2 regions of the Komagataeibacter saccharivorans genome follow, and region 1 is predicted to be linked to the other one. Evidence: predicted binding sites of a transcription regulator. Region 1 holds the regulator's gene; the other holds the start of a gene.
The links. The regulator LexA, encoded in region 1, represses DNA repair genes until DNA is damaged. The targets are predictions, from matches to a motif close to TGTTCTANNTANGTTC.

Region 1 (4,425 bases):
CGCCCTGTGGCTGCTACGCCACCATGGACCACTATGCCAGGGACTGGTGCTGGTAAACGGTTTCAGCCGCTTCGGGGCCGTACCCGACTTCCCCGATGGCATTCCCCGGCGGGTGATCGAACGCATGCGCCTTGGCCTGCGGCGTGGTCCGCAGGGACTGCTGCACAGCTTTCGTCAGCGTGCGGACATTGAAACGCCCCTGCCAGCGCATATCGAACAGGGCCGACTGGAAACGGGCCTGAAAATGCTTATGGACATGGATTGCCGGGATGACCTGACAAATCTGGCATGTCCCATCCACATCATGGCCGGAACGCAGGATGCCATCGCCCCACCATCACTGACGCGGGCCTGCTTTTCCGGTAAGGCTGCACACCCCATCCAATGGCAGGAAGGCGGACATCTGCTACCCCTGACCCACACGGCCGACTGCGTGCGCGAAATTACGGCCCTGACCCAACGGATAACCGCACCATGACCCGCAAGGAAAGCATCGCCGCCCGTTTTGACGCGGCACGGGACTACGATCAGGCTGCGCGTGTCCAGCGTATTGCAGCAGGAGAACTTGCCCGACGCATTGCCCGATCCTGCGCTCATGCTACGCCGCTACGTATTCTGGAAATCGGTTGCGGCACCGGATTCCTGACGCGGGAACTGCTACGCCTGTTCCCTGATGCCCATATCACCGCCACGGACATCGCACCGGGCATGCTGGCGCGTCTGGCGGCACGAATTCCGGACAGGGAACGGCTGACACTGCACCGCATGGATGCGGAACAGCCCGACCTGACCGGCCCGTTCGACCTGATATGCTCAAGTCTGGCCATGCAGTGGTTTGAAAACCGGGCCCGGACGCTGGATCTGCTTGCATCGCTGCTTGCACCCGATGGCCAGATGGCTTTTGCCACCTTATGCGCAGGCAGCTTCCGGCAATGGCGGGACGCCTATGCACGGGCTGGCGTGACCTGCCCGGTTCCTTCCTATCCCCCCCTTGCCACCCTGCATGAGGAGTGGCCGCTTTCCGGCGCAGGGCTTTGGCAGGAAGCGGAAATAGTGGATAGCCCCGCATCACCACTGGAATTCGTGCGCGAACTGGCGGCCATCGGGGCCAGCCATACCGATCACCCACCGGCAACGGGTAGTCAGCTACGCCGCGTTCTGGCAGCAGCGCACAGCAATGATCCCTTCGCCGTTTCGTATCATGTCGCTTACGGACAGTTCCGACGTGCCCTGTGGCCAGGTGTATTCGTAACCGGTACGGATACGGATGTGGGCAAGACCGTTACCGCCGCCACACTGGTGCGGGCATGGGGTGCCGCCTACTGGAAGCCCCTGCAAAGCGGCACGGATGATGCCCCATCAGACAGTACGACCATACGTGCCCTGTCCGGTATCGACGCGGCGCGGCTGTATCCGCCTGCGGCCACGTTCGGTGCTTCCCTGTCCCCGGAAGATGCAGCACGGCAGGCCCATACCCGCATCAATCCGACCGACATAGGGTTGCCCCCCCATGACGCCGCCCGTGGACCGCTGGTGGTTGAAGGGGCAGGGGGCGTGTTCGTACCCATTGCCGAAAATTACCTGATGATCGACCTTATGGTCCGTCTTGCGCTGCCTGTGGTACTGGTGGCCCGCAGCCAGCTTGGCACGATCAATCACACACTGCTCAGTCTCGCAGCACTACGGACACGCGGAGTGCGCGTACTGGGCGTAATCCTGAACGGGCCACCCGAACCGATTGGCCGTAATGCCATCGAACGCCATGGGCAGGTGCGTATTCTGGCAGAACTGCCCCCAACCGATCCCATGGGGCCGGATGCCATAAGACAACTGGCCACCCATATACCATCGTGGACTGACGTGACGGGCAGTGTTCAGTAACGTCGCATAAGACCCGCAAGGGTACCCTGTATGCTGACACGACTGGCAGGCAGGGTCCGTGTCTCATAGCGGGTGTTGGCCGGGATCAACGCGATTTCATCGCCCTGATGCCGCACCCGTTTGAGGGTCACTTCCTCCCCATCGATCAGGGCCACGGCAATCTGACCGTCACTGGCCTGTGCCTGTGCGCGGATGATGACCGTATCGCCATCGAGTATTCCCGCGTCCTCCATCGAATCCCCGGTAACCTCCAGCGCGTAATGGTCGCTGGCCTTGCTCATAAGGCTGGCAGGCACAACGATATGGGTTGTACTGGCGTTGATGGCTTCGATCGGGTTACCTGCCGCGATCCGTCCGACAAAGGGCAGTTCAACCATGCCTGCGATGACTGCGGCAGATGGCACCGCCGGGCCGCCGGGTGCGGGCGGGTCGACCGGCTTACGGACCGGCGGCGGCTCGATATCCGGCAGGCGCAGGATTTCCAGCGCCCGGGCACGATGATGCCTGCGGTGGAGGAATCCCCGTTCCTCCAGCGCTGAAATCAGGCGGTGGATACCCGATTTGGAACGCAGGCCAAGCGCATCCTTCATTTCATCGAAGGAGGGCGAGAATCCCGTCCTACGCAAATGGCCGTCAATAAATAGCAAAAGCTCATGTTGTTTTTTCGTGAGCATGCCACATGTCCTTTTGCCGTGGGCGCGTTCCAAGGCGGGAAGAAGCTGGAACAAACCAAAAACCTGTTTCCATGTTCTATATTGGTTCCATCCGCCCCGTCAACTGCGATCCCGCCTGTTACAACCCCTGATCAATGCGGATGATCTCGCACATATCACCCGCCCGGGCAGGCGGTGCGTGCGGCGCGCGCAGCACCAGCGCCTGACTGTCGGCCAGTATATGCAGCATGGCTGAATCCTGAACGGGGAAAGGGGTGGCGATCTGCTGGCCCTGCCCATCATGTGTGAGGCTGCTGCGCAGGAAATCCATGCGCCAGTCATTTTCCGGCAGATCAACGCCCAGAACCGCACGCTGTGGCGGCTCAACCGCATTGTCCAGCCCGGCCATGCGCCGCAGGGCAGGCAGGACGAACACGACGGTACAGACGAACGCGGCCACCGGATTGCCCGGCAGGCCGATGAAAGGCAGGCGCCCCAGATGGCCGGACATGAGCGGGCGACCCGGCCGCATGGCAATTTTCCAGAAATCGGTTTTCAGCCCGACCTGTTCCAGCCCCCGACGCACCAGATCGTGACTGCCGACGCTGGCACCCCCGGTGGTTATGAGCATATCCACGCCATCCACCATCCGCTCAAGGGTCGCAAGGTCGCTCATATTATCCCGCAGCACGGGCAGCATGACCGGCTCGGCACCGGCCTGACGCAGCAGGGCGGCCAGCATGGGGGTGCTGGAATTGGCAATCTGGCCTGCCGCCAGCGTGCTGCCGGGCAGCAGCAGTTCATCCCCCGTGGCGGCAATGGCCACGCGGGGGCGGCGTGTGACCTCCACCCAGGGATGGTTTGCAGCCGCGGCAAGGCCGATATCACGTGCGGACAGCCTGCGCCCGGCGGGAATGACAACCTGCCCCTGCGCGAAATCCTGCCCCCTGCGCCGCACGAACGTCCCCGGCGCGATAACATGCCCGGTCGTGACGGCACGCCCATCCACCTGTGCATTTTCCTGTATCAGCACGGCATCCGTCCCGGCGGGCATGACGCTGCCGGTGAATATACGGACACACTGGCCCTGACCGATCGTGGTGGCTACGGGATGCCCGGCAGGCGCTTCGGCGACACATTCAAGCGTCGCCCCACCGGTGGAAAGATCAGCAGCGCGCACGGCATAGCCATCCATGGCGGATACATCGGCTGGCGGATTGGACAGGCGCGCGGCCAGCGGGGCAGCACTTACGCGTCCACACGCATCAGTCAGGGCCACGACCTCCGCCGGGAGGGGAAATACCCCCTGAAGAATCCGTTCACGCGCTTCGGAGACGCTCAACATCGTGCACTGCACTCCTTTTTTACCCGTCCGGGGCGAATTTAAACAGAAATATTGGTCTTAGAGCTTGACCTCAGCCTTGTGTATGCGCATTTTCCGCCAACTTGAACCACTGCTGCACCTGAATGTTCCAGCAGCGGCGGAGCAGTGCTGAGGATATCATGGCCAAGACCAACACGATTCAAATCAAGCTCGTTTCCACGGCGGACACCGGCTACTTCTACGTGACCAAGAAGAACGCCCGTGCCCAGACCGGCAAGATGGAAATGCGCAAATACGATCCCGTTGCGCGCAAGCACGTGGCCTTCCGCGAAGCGAAGATCAAATAATCTTCCGCTCCGGCGGAAACGAAAAAACCCCGGCGGAAACGACCGGGGTTTTTTCATGCCTGCATGTCCTGCATGTCATGTGCGGGCCATGTCAGTACAGGTGGTTATGTTCCCCGTAGGGCACGACAATTTCGTCCTGCCGGGCAAGGTTCTGCATGGTGCGCGCACGTTCATCCAGAAGATCGACATCCAGCGCGCCTTCCTTCAGCCCGCGCACGCG
Region 2 (4,425 bases), 1.3 Mb from region 1:
GACGCAAGGGGGGCATCGCTGTTGCCGATGGCCCGTAAGGCCGCTAAGTCGTGAATACCTGCCACGATCACGCGGTCGCGTGCGCGTGGTTCACCGATAAAGCCGACCTGCCCCATGGAGAAGCGTGCGTGCCTGAGCATTCGATAACACCTTTTGCCCGTCGATCCATGCGTGCGGCATTGTCGGCTGTTCTGGCCATTTCCGTCACGGGCTGTTCCCTTCAGCGCTACTCGCCGGTCAAGCTGGTCTCCCATATGTTTGGCCCGTCGCCGGGGGCGCTGATCGGAACGGTTTCCGCTGATGAGCCGGAGGCAACGCTGGTCGGGCGTGATATCCTCCAGCGCGGTGGCAATGCGGCGGATGCGGCAACGGCCATGGGCATGGCGCTGGCTGTCACCCTGCCTTCGCGTGCGTCGCTGGGGTCGGGCGGGGCGTGTCTGGCCTACCGGCCGGGCGATCAGAACGGTGGCCGCGCCTTCATGTTCATGCCTGTCGCGGGCACGGTGGCTGCGCCCAACATGCCGCTTGCGGATCGTCCCGCCGCCGTGCCGATGCTGGCACGCGGGCTTTACCTCATGCACCTGCAATATGGTTCGGCTGCGTTTTCTGAACTGCTGCCCAACGCGATTACGCTGGCATCGAACGGGATCAATGTCAGCCGCCAGCTTGCCAGTGACCTTGCCGCGGTGCAGGTGCCGCTGCTGGCTGATCCTGGTGTGCGGGCGGTGTTCAGCCGTTCGGATGGCAAGGCGCTGGCGGAAGGTGATGCGCTGGTGCAGACGCATCTGTCCGGTGCGCTGGACCAGATTCGCGCCATGGGCGTGGGCGATCTGTATAATGGCGCGCTGGGCCAGTCCTTTGTCGCGGGCAGTCAGGCCGCGGGTGGCGGGTTGCAGATATCCGACCTGCGGCAGTCGGTTCCTTCCGAACGGCTGCCACTGGTTGTCAGCCGTGGCGAAACCCAGATCGCCTTCCTGCCCCCGCCTGCTGATGGCGGGCTGGGCAGTGCGGTGGCCTATAGTGCTACTTCCACGTCCGATGCGATGCAGCGCGCACAGGCCAGCGTGGCCGCATGGCGCGCGCAGAACGGCAACCATGCGGGCGGCACCGGCGATGACCTGACCGCCCGCGCGCAGGCTTTCGTCAATGGCGGTGGCGGTTCGGGCGGTGGGCTGCCAGCCCTTCCGGCATCCACCTCGTTCACGGTGGTCGATCATGCAGGCATGGCGGTTGCGTGCAGCCTGAGCATGAACAACCTGTTTGGTACCGGGCGCATGGCGGGCAATACCGGCATCGTGCTGGGTGCGTCCCCCGCGCGCCTGCCGCAGCCGCTGATAACGGCTGCGATCGCCAGTCAGGGCCGTGCTTTCCGTGCCGTTGCCGCCGGGTCGGGCCAGAATGACGCCGCCGCCGCCGTGGGGATCGAGATGCACCAGATCATGGCGGGCCAGACGCCGGAGGTGCGTCCGGCCACAACGCAGGGCCGCGTCAATGCCATTTCCTGTCCGCAGGGCCTGCCGGGGGATGCGGCGACCTGCACCGCCGCGACCGACCCGCGCGGGGCTGGTCTGGCCATGGGGCCGCGCTAGGTCCTTACAGGTGGCGCGCGCCCCGGGTTTTATCGGGGGATGTCATGACGGGGCATTGTAAATGGTCCTGTTTTGTTCCATATTGACCTGCATGATGTATCGCCTGTCCCGTACAGGCGTTGCAGGGCAGGGTGCCCGTTCTCGGTTTCATCACCTTCATTAAGCACCAGGGTAGGCAGGCTATGGCACAGGCTCCGGGTATAGATAAAAGCAAGGCCCTGGAAGGGGCGTTGAGCCAGATCGAGCGCGCGTTCGGCAAGGGATCGATCATGCGCATGGGCGAACGGCCCAGCGAACAGGTGGATGTGATTTCCACCGGCTCGCTCGGGCTGGATATCGCGCTGGGCATTGGCGGCCTGCCGCGTGGCCGCATTGTCGAGATTTATGGCCCGGAAAGTTCGGGCAAGACCACGCTTGCGCTGCATGCCATTGCAGAGGCCCAGCGCAAGGGCGGCACCTGCGCCTTCATCGACGCCGAGCACGCGCTCGATCCCGGCTATGCGCGCAAGCTGGGCGTGGACGTGGACAACCTGCTGATCAGCCAGCCCGATGCGGGTGAGCAGGCGCTGGAAATCGCGGATACGCTGGTCCGTTCCGGCGCGGTTGACGTGCTGGTGGTGGACAGTGTGGCAGCCCTTGTGCCGCGCGCGGAACTTGAGGGCGACATGGGCGACAGCCATGTCGGCCTGCATGCCCGGCTTATGAGCCAGGCGCTGCGCAAGCTGACGGGGTCCGTCTCCCGCTCCAACACCATGATGATCTTCCTGAACCAGATCCGGTTGAAGATCGGCGTGATGTTCGGCAGTCCCGAGACGACGACGGGCGGCAACGCGCTGAAATTCTACGCTTCCGTGCGTATGGATATCCGCCGCATCGGCTCGATCAAGGACAAGGACGAGGTCACGGGCAACCAGACGCGCGTCAAGGTGGTCAAGAACAAGATGGCCCCGCCCTTCCGTCAGGTCGAATTCGACATCATGTATGGCGAAGGGATCAGCAAGGTTGGTGAACTGATCGACCTTGGGGTCAAGGCCGGCATCGTGGAAAAATCCGGTGCGTGGTTCTCCTGCGACAGCCAGCGCATCGGTCAGGGGCGCGAGAACGCGAAGCAGTTCCTGCGTGACCACCCCGAAATGGCGGCGGATATTGAACGCCGGGTGCGTGAACAGGCCGGTGTCGTGGCGGAAGCCATGCTGGTTGACCCCGGTGAGGAAGCCGCCGGGGACTGATCGCCCTTGGCCTGTGCCGTCATGGCGGGCTATCGTTCCACCCCCCGGTCTGCGTATCGGCCCGGGGGAGGGGAAATGAAGCGGGGATAAGGGCTGCCGGGATGAAACCGCGTCTTGCGATGATCGGATTGCTGGCCTGTCTTGCGTCCTGTAGCGCGGGACATGATGACAATAACGATCCGGCCGATGTGGATGAATCACCGCCACCCCTTGGCGGGGGGCATCATGTCGCCAGTGCGCGCGATGCGCTGCGTCCCCTGTCCAAGCGTCTGGCCCGCGTGCCCGATGATGATGACAGCCAGACCGAAGCCTATCATACCCCGCCTGATTCGGCTGCGATGCAGATGATCTCCTCCGGCTATGACGCCAATCAGGCGGGCGATGACGATGCGGCCGACAGTGATGACGGCAAGCATTTTGTCGTGCCGGACACGCAGGTCAGCTACGGGCGGCAGGGAAAATCCTCCAACTAGGTCACCAGTACTATCCGGATATCATTGACGTTGGTCAGCGTCGGGCCGGTCATGACCAGATCCCCGGTCTGCTGGAAAAGGCTGTAGCTGTCATGCGCGCGCAGGTAGGCGCGCGGGTCGCAGCCGAGCTTGCGGGCACGGGGCAGGGTATCGGGTGCGATGGTTGCGCCTGCCGCGTCCTCGGTGCCATCAATACCGTCACTATCGGCTGCAATGGCCCATATTCCTGCCTGTCCCTGCAGGGCGGTGGCCATGGCCAGCAGGAATTCCGTATTGCGGCCGCCCCGTCCCGGCGCAGGCCCCGCCGGGTTGATCGTAACCGTGGTCTCCCCGCCCGACAGGATTACGGCGGGGCCCGCCACCGGCAGGCCATGCAACCGGGCGCAGAGCGCAATCCCGGCCATGAATGTTCCCGCATCGCGGCTTTCGCCTTCCAGCGCATCCCCCAGTATCAGCGGTGCAAGACCGCATTCCCGCGCGGTTTCCGCTGCGGCTTCAAGCGCCATGAGCGGCGTTGAAATCAATGTATAACTGCATCCCGGCGCAGGTGCGCGTGCAGGGGTTGCCTGTGCCAGCACCGTCCGCACCGCCTGGGGGACGGGAATACCGTAATGGGCGAGGATGGACAGCGCGTCATCCGGTGTGGTGGGGTCCGCGACCGTAGGGCCGCTTGCGATGGTCAGCGGGTCATCCCCCGGCACGTCGCTTATGGCCAGTGTCACCACCCGCGCGGGGGCGGCGGCTGCGGCAAGGCCCCCACCCTTGATGACGGACAGGTGGCGGCGGACCACGTTCATGTCGTTTATGCTCGCCCCGGAATGCAGCAGGGCGCGGTTGATCGCGCGAATGTCATCCAGCGTAACCCCGGCCCGTGGCAGTTCCATCAGGGCCGATCCCCCGCCGGAAATCAGCGCGATGACCAGATCATCCTGCCCCAGCCCGCTTACGGCATCCAGCATGGCGCGGGCTGCCGCCTCGCTGCGGCTGTCGGGCACCGGGTGGGCGGCTTCCAGCACGCGGATGCGGCGCGTGGACGTGGTATGCCCGTCGCGCGTGACCACGCAGCCGGTCAGGTCCACATCCGGCCATGCCTGCTCCAGTGCCGCCGCCATGGATGCCGCCGCCTTGCCCGCG

Region 2: recA (recombinase RecA) is a predicted target of LexA. The motif match lies at 1,652-1,667, and genes of this name have one in related genera.

Annotation. Positions count from the first base shown of each region.
Region 1 covers NZ_CP036404.1:799,850-804,274, forward strand. Annotated here, with positions in the region: gene KSAC_RS03470 (alpha/beta fold hydrolase) at 1-478, shown strand, start outside; gene bioD (dethiobiotin synthase) at 475-1,881, shown strand; gene lexA (transcriptional repressor LexA) at 1,875-2,555, opposite strand; gene KSAC_RS03485 (molybdopterin molybdotransferase MoeA) at 2,674-3,879, opposite strand; gene rpmG (50S ribosomal protein L33) at 4,038-4,205, shown strand; gene KSAC_RS03495 (FtsB family cell division protein) at 4,297-4,425, opposite strand, start outside.
Region 2 covers NZ_CP036404.1:2,637,484-2,641,908, forward strand. Annotated here, with positions in the region: gene KSAC_RS12160 (gamma-glutamyltransferase) at 168-1,589, shown strand; gene recA (recombinase RecA) at 1,772-2,818, shown strand; gene KSAC_RS12170 (hypothetical protein) at 2,920-3,291, shown strand; gene KSAC_RS12175 (glycerate kinase type-2 family protein) at 3,288-4,425, opposite strand, start outside.